Regions from separate parts of the Alteromonas naphthalenivorans genome, predicted to be linked through region 1. Evidence: predicted binding sites of a transcription regulator. Region 1 holds the regulator's gene; the other holds the start of a gene.

Region 1 (7,521 bases):
AACCAGGCAGCTCTGCTGCCCTGGTTGCCAAGCTGTTGCTCAAGCCATCGTTGATAATGGCTTGGAAGATTATTATCAGTTTCGTACTGAGCCAGCCCAAAAGTCAGACGATGGTATCTTAGAAAGCCTTTCTGCGCTTAACGTTTATGACGACCCAGCCCTTCAAGAAGAGTTTGTTTTTGACGAAGGACAGCACAAGCAAATACAGCTAACCCTTGAAGGCATAACGTGTGCAGCGTGCGGTTGGCTGATTGAAAAGCAGCTTTCAAAAGTATCAGGTATTGCGCAAGTCGCCGTAAACGTTCAAGAGCGTCGCGCACTAATAACCTGGGAACCCGATGTTATTAAACTTAGCCAGATACTCACCACACTAAAACGCATAGGGTATGTTGGCTCACCGTTTCACCCAGATGAACATGAAGCGAGTTATAAACGCGAGCAAAAATCGTTTATTAAAAAGTTAGGCTTGGCAGGCATCATGACTATGCAGGTGATGATGCTAATGGCAGGGCTTTATTTTGATTGGTTTGGTGCCATTGAACAAGAAACCCGTCAATACTTTTATTGGGTTGCACTCACCCTTACCACCCCCGTAGTACTTTATTCAGGAAGCGCGTTCTATTTAAGTGCATTAAAGGCAATAAGCGCAAAAACCGTGAATATGGATGTGCCTGTCACCCTCGCGGTATTTGGCACCTACTTTGCGGGTTTACGTTCCACTTTGCTTGAGCAAGGTGAAGTGTATTTTGAATCCATATGCATGTTTATCTTTCTACTGCTGTTAAGCCGATTCCTTGAACATAGAAGCAGGCACCGTGCGGCGCAAATTTCAGCCAATATGATGCAATACATTCCGGTTTCAGCGGCTAAAATTGAAGAAGATGACAGTATCGTTCAAATCCTTGCAAAGCAATTAGCGCCCAATGATGTGGTACTAGTGAAACCCGGTGAGACCATCCCTGTCGATGGTATTGTGCTAGACGGCACTGCTGCGGTTGATGAGTCTATGTTAACGGGTGAATTTAACCCCGTCAGTAAATCGGCCAGCCATGTAGTTTACGGCGGTACAGTAAACCAAGATGGCACACTAACGGTTAAAGTGACCCAAAGCTTAAAGCATGCCTTGGTCAATCAAATCGTGCGTTTACAAGCTAGCGCCATGGCAAGCAAGCCAAAAGCTGCGCAGATTGCCGATAACTTTTCCCGTTACTTTGTGTTCTCGGTATTGCTGATATCGGCTTTAACGTACAGTTATTGGTCGTTTGTGGGCAGTGAAGATGCTTTTTGGATCACCATCTCTGTATTAGTGGCAACCTGCCCTTGTGCGCTAGGCTTAGCCACACCTTCAGCGTTAACCTGCGCTATGGCGAAGCTGAATCGTCAGGGCATTTTGTTAAAGCGTGCTGACGCCTTAGAGCAACTTAACGATATTGATACCATTGCCCTTGATAAAACCGGCACACTGACCGAAGGTAAGTTCTCATTGCAACAGCGCTGGTTTGCTAAAGGGGTAGATCCAGTGCAGGTAATGGCGCTAACTACATTGTTAGAGTCTCGTTCTGAGCACCCTATTGCCCGTGCCTTCGACAACGATAATGTTAAGTCAAAACATAGAACCCTGCCTAATACCATGAACGGATTTACCGTTACACCAGGTGGCGGCATTAGTGGTGAGATAGACAACGTAGTTTTTACTATGGGTTCAGCCGTATTTTGTAATTTATCAACCACCTCAAAGGTAGATATACCGGCAAATGTGTTTTTGTGTGCCGACGGTGTATTAATGGCCGCGTTCTGCGTAAATGATAGCTTGCGGCAAGATGCCTTAGCGACACTCACCGCACTGAATGAACATCAATTAGTGGTGCTAAGTGGCGACACACAGAAAAACGTTGATGCACTTACTGCTAGTTTACCAATCAACTTAGCAAAGGGTGGCTTATCACCGGAGCAAAAATATTCACAGGTGCATACTTTGCAAAAGCAAGGTCGCAAAGTCATGATGATGGGCGACGGTATAAACGATGCCCCTGTTCTTGCTAGCGCAGATGTGGCGGTTGCGGTAGGAAACGCCACAGATGTGGCCAAAACAGCCGCCGATGTTATTTTGCTAGGAGACAGCTTGCTATCGGTGCCAACCTTATTTTCTGTGGCGAAACAGGCAAAACGTAAAATTCAGCAAAATATTGCATGGTCAGTAGGTTACAATATTATCATTCTACCCTTTGCAGTGTCGGGGTTACTCTCTCCCTGGATGGCCGTGGTTGGCATGTCACTGAGTAGTATTATTGTGGTCACCAATTCAACGAGGTTATTAAGTAAATAATATGAGTATCATTTACGTCTTAATTCCCATCGCTATTATTATTGTTGCGCTGGCACTGGTTATCTTTTTCTGGGCGGTAAAAACCAATCAGTTTGAAGATCTTGATAGACAGGGCTACAGCATTTTGTTTGATGATGATTTATCAGGTGATGAAAAGAAGCTAGCCGAGCAGCGAAAGCAGTTACAACAACGCAAAGAAACAGATGACAGAGATTAATATATTCTCTGCTTTTTTCATTGGAATTGCTGGCGGCGTGCATTGTGTGGGTATGTGCGGTGGTATTGTTGCCGCACTACGCACAGTAACGCCAAGTAATGAACCGGCATTACCCTACACCCTTGCCTATAATTTTGGCCGTATCCTCAGCTACACATTAGCCGGCGCTATTACAGGCGCTGTCGGCCAAATGGCCACCGAGTTTGTGCCTATTGCTAAACCCGTTTTATCTTTGATTAGTGGCGTTATGCTGCTGCTATTAGCGTGTTATTTGGGAAAGTGGTGGCAAGGCTTGAATTATATTGAAGCTATGGGACGCGGCTTATTTAAAGCTATTCAGCCAATATCTAAACGATTTCTTCCATTCAAAAGCCCGGTTTATGCACTACCCTATGGTTTTATATGGGGCTGGCTACCCTGCGGGTTGGTCTATTCCACGTTAACGTGGTCATTAGCATCGGGGTCGGCCGTTGACGGCGCTGCCATCATGTTATTTTTTGGGTTAGGTACTCTGCCCACTTTGTTAGCTGCAAGCGCAGGTAGCCAGTACCTAATAGCTGGTTTTAGGCACCCCGTGGTAAGACAATGCTTTTCCGTAATAGTGGCTATTTACGCTCTCTTTTTAATTTATGCAGCAATTTCATAAACAAAAGAGTAAGATTAATATTAAGTCGACCCTATTTATAGTTTGAACCTATGAGCAAAGGAAGCCAATTCTCAATTCATTGTCAAAATTGCAGTTTCAGCCACTTGTGTTTGCCCGTTGCGCTAAACAAGACTGAGATTGAATCTTTAGATGATATTATTGAGCGAAAGAAACCCCTTCACAAGAGTGATTTGCTGGTAAAGTCGGGAGATAAATTCAACTCTCTTTACGCAGTACGAACGGGCTCTTTTAAGTCTTTCGTCACCAATTCAGATGGTGAAGAGCAGATTACAGGTTTTCACTTCCCTGGCGATATTATCGGCTTCGATGCCTTACGGGAAAATAAGCACCAAAGTTATGCTCAGGCATTAGAAACCGCCATGGTGTGCGAATTACCGTATGAAACGCTTGATGAAATGTCGGTTCAATTTCCTAAGTTAAGACATCAAATAATGAGTTTTATGAGTGCGGAAATTAAACAAGATCATGATCTCATGATGTTGCTTAATAAACGCTCAGCGGAAGAACGTCTATTGTATTTCCTCTCTCAGCTTTCTCAACGTTTCGAAGAACGTGGATTTTCAAATAAAGAATTTCACCTAACCATGACTCGAAATGAAATTGGGAACTATCTTGGTCTAACTATTGAGACCATTAGCCGCCTGTTAAGCCGTTTTCAAAAAGAAAATATTATCCAAGTGGACGGTAAACTCATCACTATTTTAGATTTTGATGAGATGTCACAACGTTTAACGTCTGTGGTTGCACCTAATATCGCCTGTAATAGCTAATCTTCAAAGCTTTTGATCTAAAACAAGTTACGTAATAGCAAATAGGTATTACACTTAAATTGTAGCAACCAAAATTCTGACTATGTTTGGAGGGGTTATGATTAAGTATGAGCGTATTTTAGCGGTTATTGAAGCCGATAGAGAAACCCAACCTGCGCTTAGCCGTGCATATGAACTTGCCAAAAAGACAGGTGCCTCTGTCACCGCCATGCTGGTGGTTTACGACTTATCTTACGATATGACAACCATGCTTAGCCCTGATGATCGTGAAGCCATGCGTGATGCGGTCACTAAAGAACATGCTGGATGGTTGAAAAAAACTTTAGACGACTTAGGTTTTTCTAAAACAGATATAGTTGTGGAATGGAACAACCGTGCCTTTGAAGCTGTGGTGCATTATGTCATCGACAACAGTATAGATTTAGTGGTAAAAGCAACTAAGCGCCATGACGATTTAGCTTCTGTTATTTTTACTCCTACAGACTGGCATCTACTTAGAAAATGTCCCTCCCCCGTATTATTGGTTAAAGATCATGAATGGCCTGAAAATGGTGAAATTATTGCCGCGGTAAATGTAGGCAGTGAAGACGACGAGCATGCCTTACTTAACGACAAAATCACGGTGATTGCTAACGATTATGCCGCGCTGCTCAGCGGTAACGTAAATTTGGTAAACAGCTACCCAGCTACGCCGCTAAATATTGCTATTGAAGTTCCTGAGTTTGACCCAGACACTTACAACAACGCGGTAAAGCATCATCACGAACTTGAGATGAACACACACAGCGAGAAGTATGCTATCGATAGTAAGCGCTGTTATGTGAAGGAAGGCCTTCCTGAAAAAGTCATTCCAAAGATAGCCCAAGATATAGACGCTGAACTTGTTATCATAGGTACGGTTGGCAGAATAGGTATTTCTGCGGCTCTCATAGGTAACACCGCAGAACATGTTATTGATGAACTTGTGTGTGATGTACTGGCAATAAAACCAGACGGCTTTATTTCGCCCCTTTCACGGTAATTCAGACAGGTTCATAAACAGCCTGTCGGCACTGTTTGCTATCTTTGCGCTATAGCTTTAAACGCTATTGTTTTTTGTTAGAAGAGAGGGCCAACAAGATTTAAAAAATCTGAACCTCGCACATTCAATTTTACTTGATTACTGTATAATGGTTTTTTTCGCAGTAACAAAGCTATTGATATGAACAGTGCAGGCACAAACCGTGCGGACGCTCCGTTAACCGCGTCTCAAAACAAACAAAAATACAGCTTTAATAAGCTACAAAAGCGACTTCGTCGAAATGTAGGCAAAGCGATTGCTGATTTCGGCATGATTGAAAACAACGATAAAGTCATGGTGTGCTTATCTGGCGGCAAAGACAGTTACGCTATGCTTGATATTCTTATGTTTTTAAAGCGCATTGCGCCAATTCATTTTGACATTATTGCGGTTAACCTTGATCAAAAGCAGCCAGGATTTCCAGAGCACGTACTTCCTGAATACCTTGAAAGTGTAGGTGTAGAGTACAAAATTGTAGAAGAAGACACCTACTCTATTGTTATGGATAAAGTGCCTGAAGGTAAAACCACGTGCTCACTTTGTTCTCGATTACGTCGCGGTATTTTATACAGCACGGCCAAAAAGCTAGGCGCCACTAAAATTGCCCTTGGCCATCACCGTGACGACATGCTAGAAACCTTCTTTTTAAACATGTTCCATGGCGGTAAGCTTAAATCAATGCCACCAAAGCTGGTTAGCGATAATGGTGAGCACATTGTCATAAGGCCCCTTGCTTATTGTACTGAAAAAGACATTCAGCGTTATTCTGATGCCGTAGAATTTCCTATTATTCCTTGCAACTTGTGCGGGTCTCAAGAAAATTTGCAGCGTCAGAACGTAAAGGCCATGCTACAAGATTGGGATCGCCGTTTCCCTGGGCGTATTGAGTCAATGTTTAGTGCGCTTCAAAATGTAGCGCCGTCACATTTGGTCGACAAGAATTTGCACGACTTTAAAGGCATCTCTACACAGAACGGGCCGGTTGAAGATGGTGATATTGGTTTCGATCCGCCCAGCTTCGAGTCACCCAGTGAGCCTACTGACGACACGGTTCACGTTATCAATTTGATGGAATCAAACTAAATGAAAATTGGTCTAGCATTAGGTGCGGGTGCCGCAAGAGGTTGGACCCACATTGGTATTATTCAAGCATTAGAAAAGCTGGGTATTAAAATTGACGTGGTGGCAGGTTGCTCTATTGGTGCCTATGTTGGTGCCGCTTACGCTAGTGGTAAGTTAGAAGGCCTTAAAGAGTGGTCTTGTTCTTTGTCAGATTGGCAGGTACTTGCTTTGATGGGCGTTGGTTTACGTAGGGGCGGTATTGCTAGCGGGCGAAAAGTGTTTGATAAACTTGCCAGCGAATTTTGTGCCCCAACCTACGAAGCAATGGAAAAACCGTTCGCCTCTGTGGCTACCGATTTGTACACAGGTCGTGAGGTAGTGTTTAGTTCCGGCGAGATTGGCAATACCATTCAAGCTTCGTGTGCTATTCCTGCCCTATTTGCCCCAGTCGCCCATGGCGATCGTTGGTTAGTAGATGGCGCGGTGGTTAATCCAGTGCCTGTTAACCTGTGTCGTCAGCTTGGTGCAGACTTTGTTATTGCCGTGAACCTTAATGCTGACTTCAGGCCCCTTAGGCTTGAAAAATTACGACTCGATCACGAAGAAAACCAAAGAAAAACCGAAGACTTTTTCACTAAAAGCCAAAACGTGCTTAAGCAGTGGTTCTCACCTGATGGTAAAGAAAAAGCAGAAACGGAAACTGAAAGTGAAACCGATAGTAAACATAGCGAGCAAAACGAAGGCGTTGCTAGCGACGCTATTGAGGCCATAGAAGAAACAATTTCGCCGCCACCAAATAAAGTCCCTAAAGGTAACCCTCCAGGGATTTTAAGTGTAATGAGTAGTTCGTTAGAAATACTTCAAGCAAGGGTGACACGTTCTCGTTTAGCGGGCGATCCGCCGGATATTCTGATAGAGCCCCAACTAACCGACGTGGGTATTATGGAATTTCACCGCGCACAAGAGCTATGTGAAAAGGGTGAAGAAACCATCACCCGTATTGCTGAGCAAATTAAGTATCAGCTATTAGCTTGATGCCATAGCGGTAACACGAAGTGGGGCTTTCGGTAGTGTGAGCCCTTTATTTTCGTTAATTTCACTTTGTTCTAAGTGAAGTATGCCGTTATTAATATGCAGGCCTTCTGGGGTAATATAATCCAGATTTTTATCATCAAATTGCAACATCAACCCTTTCACCGTTGGCATTAAGAACGATAAAAAGCTACCCATTTCATTGAAGAACGCTTCATATTGGCCATAGATAAAATTCAGCTCTTCTTTTGTATAACTGGCGGTTAAGTATTCACTTTTTGTTTCTAGCTGCACAGACATATCACATACATTAGCCGCTTCAGTTAAATCGATACTGATATAGGCATTTGCCAATTTTAGCGCTTTTTCCGTTGGTACAGTGAATCG
Region 2 (7,521 bases), 490 kb from region 1:
AGGCATTTCGGTGATTTCATCTAAGAATAAACATCCGCCTTCAGCTTGTTCGAAAACACCTTCCTTACGGCCAACTGCACCAGTAAAGGCACCTTTTTCGTGGCCAAATAGTTCACTACCAATTAATTCTTTTGAAAAGGCACCACAGTTAGTCACTACGTAAGGGCCTTCACTTTGTGACGCGCGGTGAATGGCGGCTGCAACCACCTCTTTACCTACACCACTTTCGCCCAGTAGCATAACGTTGGCACTCGTTCTGCTTACTCTTTCAATTAATTTATAAAGTTCTTTCATTGGCGCAGATTCGCCAATAAGCAAATCGAAATGCTTTTCAATTTTTTCGCTGGTATCTTCAGCGACTTTAGGTTTTCCTGTTAATACTGCTTCAATGTCTTCACGTTGAATAGGTTTAACAAGGTAATCAATATTGGGGCCGCACAAACCTTTAATGACGCCTTTTACCGATGGGTGTCCGGTAATAAGGGTAATGCGTGGGCGTTTAGGAAGCGCGTTAAGTTCATCGAACAAGTATGCACCGCTACCATCTGGCAACATGAAATCAAGTAATACATGATCGAAGGTTTCTTTCTTTAACCAATCACGCGCTTCTCCTAATGTGGCAGCAGTTAGCACTTCGTGACCGAGAAACTCAATAATAGTGCAGGCCACCTCGGTAAACTCGGCATCATCATCTACAAGCAAAACAGTTAACACTTGAATATCCCTTTTTTAAATGATCAATCACACCCTGATTGCTTAGTTCAGTGCACTGGGTGGGTAAATTGATCTGATTTTATAATTATTTGTGCATTATTACATTCAAACGTAGACGTTGTCGCATTCATACTCAACTTTGGTTGAAAAGCGCAGCAATATCTTTGGGCTGACCTCATAATGCGATCCTCGCATCACTTAAAAGTGGGCTAGCTAAATACAATCCGCACAATGACATATCTTTAGCTCATAAAGCACATATTGTGCCGATCACTACCAAAAAGCATAAATTTGAATGATGAGTAACTTCAGTGGCACAGTTATCGCATTATACCGCATAGTCGCTTTGTAACCGAACGCGAAAATTCACCGCTTACGAGAATGCTTCTGAAAGTTTATTTCAGATTTACACTGTTGGACAAGCGGAAAATAGAAGCGTTGTACACGGTGATATTGCTGAGTTAATGAAATTTTTGATGGAATACCCAAAGCGTATTGCGCTTCGCTATCACCCAAGACGCATAGGTTTCGATGGAAATAAGGCATTAGTCTTAGCCATAAATAGGGAATGAAAATGTTTAAGGAAACTGGCGCAAGGTCAATGACACTTTATGAGTTGTTGGGAAAAATGCAGCCTAAAAACACCACCGACGTCATGGCGTTTTCCGAATTCTGGAATGCAATGGAAAAAAGGGGATTTGGACCCATGTTAGCGTTGCCAGCGTTTATTGCGGCAACGCCCATAGGGGCTATTCCTGGTGTACCCACCATTACCGGTGTGACAATTTTACTGATAGCAATGCAAATTTTACTCGGTCGACGTCATCCGTGGCTTCCCGCTACCATTATGAAAATTGAAATGGATGCAGAGCGAATAGAATTTTTGGTAAATAAAATGAAACCTGTGGCGGTGCGATTTGACCGTTTCTTAATGCCGCGCTGGTTTTTTATGCGCCAACCTGTGTTCCGTTCACTTATAGCGCTAAGTTGTGCGGCGTGTGGTTTGTTGATGGTGCCACTAGAGTTAGTACCCTTTATGGGATTAATACCGGCGTTTGCTGTGTAGATTATGGCTATTGGTATGGCAACGGATGACGGCGCTGTAGCACTATTTGGGCTATCTATCGCCTTATTTGGATTTTTATACGGTGGTCAACAGATAGCGCTAGGTATTGGCTAAGACTGCTGAGTTTTTGTTTTTATATCAATGTGCTACGTATAGCTTAGCGATAAGTAAATGACTACTGCTCACATTACCTTTGTATAGACTCTACGCATTGTTCAAGCATGCCATCAGCAGAAGGAAGCTGCATCGATTGATATCTAAGTTCACCGATAAAGCTTCTTGCTGCTGGTCCCAGGCCATCGCCATCCTCAAATGTGAGGTAAAGCATTGCGCGGCGTAAACCGCCATTGCTATCAAGAGGTAGTGGCAGCAATAGCTCTTCTTCTAATTCTTTTTTAATAATAGCGATAGGTAGCCAAGCAAATCCAAGTCCTTGAGAAATCATATCTACAGACGTTCTAATATGGCTAACCGTCCAGCGTTGCTCGGCGCCAAGCCAACCAGCATCAACTTTACGCTCAGCTGATGAATCTCTTACCACTATTTGACGATGTGACTTTAAATCTTCTAGTGTTAAGGCACGGTCGAGTGCGTGCAGAGGATGATCAACATGCGCTACAGCAGCAAAGTCTATTTCGCACAAATCTTCACTGAATCCGCCGGGGTAGGGGAAGGGGGATATCGCGATATCTACATTGCCACTATCAAGCAAGGAGTTAGCGCCGCTTAACACGGTTTCTTCAATCTCGATACGTAGCAGAGGAAATTCTTCAGACACTTTACTTAATACATTATAAAGTAAATCGGAAGGGAAAATGATATCAACGGCGATACGAAGAAGGGTTTCGGTTCCTGCTTGTAAACTAGCCGCTACCGCTTCTAATTTCTGCGCTTCATTTAATACAAACGCCGCTCGCCGATACATTAACTCCCCTTGAGGAGATAACTTTACCTTACGCCCACTGTTTTCAAACAACACAACGCCAATGGCGTTTTCTAACTTTTGAACCGCGTGATGCACACTAGATTGGCTCTTGTGCACTAATGCGGCTGCTTGATTGAAGCCTCCAGCATCTACCACTGCCTTAAACATGCGCCATTGTTCTAATGTAGATTTTAACATCCGCGAGCTCTAATCGATTATTCTGTCACAGTATAGAGGGGTTATACCACAAGCTCCCAGAGGCTGTCAGCGCTTATGCGTCGGTAGCTTGCTTAATATCGCCTATTGAACAGGTTACCACGCTCACATTCTCATACCCCATGTTCATTAGCTGTTCGGCAGCCAATTTGGCGCGAATGCCTGAGGCGCAATGAATATAGATTGGAAATTTGGCATCTTTACACTTTTCGATAACTTTCATCTCAAGTACGCCACGAGGAATATTTAATGCTGCTTCTACAGGGCTAGATGCTGCCTCTGCGGGTTCACGAACATCAAGTAATAGACCGTGATTAGAAGATATTTCCTGCATCGCTTCTTTAGCTGTTATACAACGAAGGGGAAAAGGGATATTGGCAAGTCTCGTAGTGATATCGATTAACATTAAAGCACCTTGAAAATTAATGATGAGTTTACTATATAAGGAAAGCGCTATATTTTCTACCACCTACTTTCATTATATTTTTATAAAAAAATGACATTGAGTTTTGGCGTTCGCCGCCATAGTAGTATACTTTAGTATAAGGTGGCGAGTGGTGGCCTATTTACGTAACTTTATAAGTGAGTTGTTATGACTGATAATTTAGCCGTTGATGATTTATCTGTGAACATGAGCGAAATGGCTCAATATACAATGGAAGCTGAGCTCTATCTTAAGCAGTTGGCAAATAAGACCCGTTTAATGGTGTTGTGTTCTTTAATGGACAAAGAGTTATCTGTTACTCAAATGTTAGACCATGTAGATGTTTCTCAGCCAGTAATTTCACAGCATTTAGCGCTATTGAGAGAATCTAAAATGGTAGCCACACGCCGAGCTGGACAAACCATTTATTATCGATTAGCCGATGAAAGAGTGAAGCAAACTATTGGCTTGCTCCACAAGTTCTTTTGCGCTCAGAACGATTAATTAAGTTTGCTAGAATCTAGCTCAGTAACAAACGGTAAATCACCAAAGCTTAAATAGATTTTCGACCTAACTAGACAAGTTTAGCGTTTGCCACCAATGCCTCTACATATGCAGCGTCATCCAATTTATCAAGATCAACTTCCGGTCTAGCCATCAAACCCTCATGTGTTAGGTCGACAGAGACATTGTGAGAAGACCAATCAATATTCTTGATGTCAGAGGGCAGTACTGCAAGCTTTTTACCACCAGGTAGCCAGTTATTTGTATCAACCACTAACAACTGAATCTGCCAGCTATTAGTATCAAACACGAAATCGCTAATATGCCCAACGTTATCGTCTTGGGTAGCCACTTCATAACCACTGACTTCTCCGCAAGCCCGTAAGTGATTTTCAGGTTTATTATCTATTTCTTCTTTACCCATAGCCGCTAACTCAGGATCGGCTAGTTGACCAGGATGAGCGAAATCGCCCCACGCACCAGGACCAATCCAGTAATAACCATAGCCAAAGTAACGAAATAGTGTTTCTTCAAATTCTCTTGAAACCGGTTTATGTTCGTCAATTGATGGGCTGTTTTTCAGCGTGTCTGCAGTCATGGAAACATCAACGGTTTCTTCTTCCTGATCAACACGGGTGACCGAAATGGGTGATATCACCACTTTTCTGCTAAGGGGAAGCCATGTATTCGTATCGGCAACTACATATCTAACGACGAAATTTTTATCGTCAAAAAGTATGTCTCGTACGCCGCCTATGTCCTTATCGGTAGCATGAATTGAAAAATGTTTAATTTGTTTATATGACACCATCATCGCTGCGCCTCCTTTGCCTTCAGGCTTGGGTAATTCATTAGATATTGTTCTACTACTTCTCAACAGCGTGGTTTGCGTAAAATAGCAATTTCACAAAGCTAAGTTATTAATATAGAACCATCTGTTAGAACATTACAAATATGCAAAGATTTGTTCGCGCGCAATCTAGATATGGATCAACAAAGCGGTGAAAAGCGAGGGAAATATCACAGGTAAAAGCAACCAGCCCGATTTCCACCGAGCTGGTTGCTCATAAATTGAACGCAAAATTACGCTACGTCAAATGCTTCATCACTGTAATCTTCATCGTAGTCTGACTGATTACTCGCAGCGGTGCTATGCAACGTGTAAAAGTGCTTCTTGCCTCGAGATAAGCGTACATACTTGGCCCAGGTGCGCTCAATAGTATTGTCAGCATCCACTTTACCACTAATAAAATCTACAAAATGACGTTCATCATCCGACTCTGGTGTTAACTCTCCACATTCCAGTGCCAGCAGGGTTTTTCCATAACTGGTTAGTATATCTGCCTCACCAATACTGAAATCGCCAGATTTTCGAAAGCCATAAGGAAATTTTTGTCTATCTATAAAAGGTTTTTGAGAAACGCGAATTGATAAATTTTTCATGGTTGTACCCAGCATTGAGTTGTCTTCAAGCGAACTTTTAAGACAAAAGAATCAGAACATAAAACAAAACATTTTTTCCTTATCAATAAAAAATTTTGTTGGAAAATGAAAAGTGTAAATATGTACGAATTTATGGGAGGTAAAAAGTGTGTTTTTATAAAGGTATTTTCTTCTTTTTTATTTAAGTTAATGAATAAAATACAATTTTTTGTTTTTTGGATTCAGCGGGGAAGAAGAGGCTGGGCGTAGGAAAATTGAGGGGATAAAGCGAAATACGTGGATGAAACCCACTATGAAAAATTATTGTCGCAACGATGATAAAAATTCGTTTTCTATTTTTGGTGCCAAGACAATAATGACGACGTGGCAATAACCTAGAGATAGACATGAGTAAAGACTATCGTTACCAAAGTGAAGAATTGGACTCGGTAGAAGAGGAAGACTTTCACACCAAGAAGGTGGGCACAAAGCGCCACCAAAGCGTAAAAAACAAACAAAATCGTGACTTTCAACGTCGAGAGAAACAGCGCCGTTTAATGCACGAAGGTAGTTAATACGCTTCTTAGTTGAAAATAAATACAACGCACTGCTTTTATAGCAGTGCGTTGCTGTGCTTTTGTGTTTACATGCCGTATCATCTGTGACAGTTTACAATCACTTATTTATCGGTTTTGTAAGAAGCATGGATATACGCTTTCTCACCACATTTATTGAAGTTGCAAAAACCCGACATTTTGGCAAAGCAGCTGAAAATCTCTATTTAACGCAATCTGCGGTAAGTGCGCGGATCAAGTTGCTAGAAGAATACTTTCATACCACGCTTTTCATACGCCAGCGCAACAGTATTCAGCTAACCCAATCCGGTGAAAAGCTGTTGCCGTATGCACGTCAGCTATGCAGCACGTTAAATGAAGCCAAGCAAGAACTGCAAATTCAATCTTCTGAATACGTGGTGTGCGGGGCAACGCAATTGGCCAGTGAATTAATGCTGCCAACCACCTTAAGTCACCTTCACAATACCTTTCCAGACTGGTCTGTTAAAGCAGAAGTACTCTCACTTGATGGGCTGTCTCGTCAATTACACGAACGGGTAACCGATTTGGCGTTTTCAACCGAGCCGCTCAAGTCAGAAGAAGTTAAAAGTGAAGTGTTACTAGAAAACCAATTAGGGTTATACCGAATTGGTGAAGGTAGTAATGTGGTAGACGCGGCAGAGTTTGTCGCTATTGATTGGGGTAGCAAAGCCAGAGATTTGTTACTGACGTTATACCCTCAGCTTCGTGATGCTAAACTGCGTACGAACTCACTCAATTTAGCCCTTAATAACCTACAATATGAAGGTGGTGTTGCTGTACTCCCTGAAGGAGCGGTAAATCAACTTGATCCAACTATCGCAATTTCACTAATACAGCCTTTAGAAGGTATCACCATGAAAGTTTACCTTCACACCATGAAACAAGTTAGGCGTGTAGGGCTTGAAGCCTTAATTACAAGTGTATCGGCCATACACCCAGCCAAATAGCAAAGAGAAAATTATGACGACTCAACACCCATTATTACAAATGAACGCGTTCGAACGCTTAGAAGCCAGCGTTGAACTAATTAAAACTTCGGGCAAACTTTTCATTCTTAAAGATGAACATGGTTGCGTGATGTTAACAACAGACGATGAAGATGGCATTCCTGTATGGCCAGAATCATCTCTTGCTTTGCTGTGGGCAACTGAAGATTGGTCAGACTGTGAAGCGATGGAAATCTCAACTAAAGACTTTCTTACCAAATGGGTGGGCGGCATGACACAAGACAATCTTACGGTTATGATTTGTCCGGTACCAGGAGAAGAAGGCGAAGTGATGGAACCAGAGGAATTTGCACAGCAAATTTAATGATCCCATCATTTGCTTCTAGCGTTTCAATATTAACGGATTATCATGATTGAAGAGGAGCTACCATGTTTACTGAACAACCGACTATGAGCAGTTTGTTTGAACAGTTAGGGCTAGCTAGTAGCGATGAAGCGATAGAAAGTTTTATTGAAACGCACAAAGGCTTAAATAAGAGCCAACATATTTTCGAAGCGCCGTTTTGGTCTGAAAGCCAAGCGGATTTCTTGAAAACGGCTATCGAAGACGACGCTGATTGGGCTGAAATTATTGACCAACTCAACGTACGTTTGCACTAGTCGCCTGATGCTAAATCATTAATTCTCGATTCTAGGTCGGCAAGGGT

Evidence for each region. The regulator FNR, encoded in region 1, switches genes on or off when oxygen is low (the NO sensors DNR and NnrR bind a similar motif). The targets are predictions, from matches to a motif close to TTGATCTAGATCAA.
Region 2: the regulator FNR is predicted to act here: its motif matches at 4,830-4,843, upstream of AMBT_RS05900 (PRC-barrel domain-containing protein).

The regions. Positions count from the first base shown of each region.
Region 1 is NC_015554.1:1,862,084-1,869,604, forward strand. Features, by position in the region: gene AMBT_RS08020 (heavy metal translocating P-type ATPase) at 1-2,326, shown strand, start outside; gene ccoS (cbb3-type cytochrome oxidase assembly protein CcoS) at 2,328-2,543, shown strand; gene AMBT_RS08030 (sulfite exporter TauE/SafE family protein) at 2,530-3,189, shown strand; gene fnr (fumarate/nitrate reduction transcriptional regulator Fnr) at 3,240-3,980, shown strand; gene uspE (universal stress protein UspE) at 4,078-5,001, shown strand; gene ttcA (tRNA 2-thiocytidine(32) synthetase TtcA) at 5,182-6,123, shown strand; gene AMBT_RS08050 (patatin-like phospholipase family protein) at 6,124-7,137, shown strand; gene AMBT_RS08055 (DUF2987 domain-containing protein) at 7,129-7,521, opposite strand, start outside.
Region 2 is NC_015554.1:1,369,181-1,376,701, forward strand. Features, by position in the region: gene AMBT_RS05875 (sigma-54-dependent transcriptional regulator) at 1-714, opposite strand, end outside; gene AMBT_RS05880 (exopolysaccharide biosynthesis protein) at 1,289-1,780, shown strand; gene AMBT_RS05885 (LysR family transcriptional regulator) at 1,968-2,903, opposite strand; gene AMBT_RS05890 (rhodanese-like domain-containing protein) at 2,977-3,327, opposite strand; gene AMBT_RS05895 (ArsR/SmtB family transcription factor) at 3,514-3,849, shown strand; gene AMBT_RS05900 (PRC-barrel domain-containing protein) at 3,920-4,663, opposite strand; gene AMBT_RS05905 (MaoP family protein) at 4,933-5,292, opposite strand; gene AMBT_RS22685 (hypothetical protein) at 5,679-5,846, shown strand; gene AMBT_RS05910 (LysR family transcriptional regulator) at 5,975-6,814, shown strand; gene AMBT_RS05915 (DUF2750 domain-containing protein) at 6,828-7,178, shown strand; gene AMBT_RS05920 (DUF2789 domain-containing protein) at 7,244-7,474, shown strand; gene AMBT_RS05925 (YceH family protein) at 7,471-7,521, opposite strand, start outside.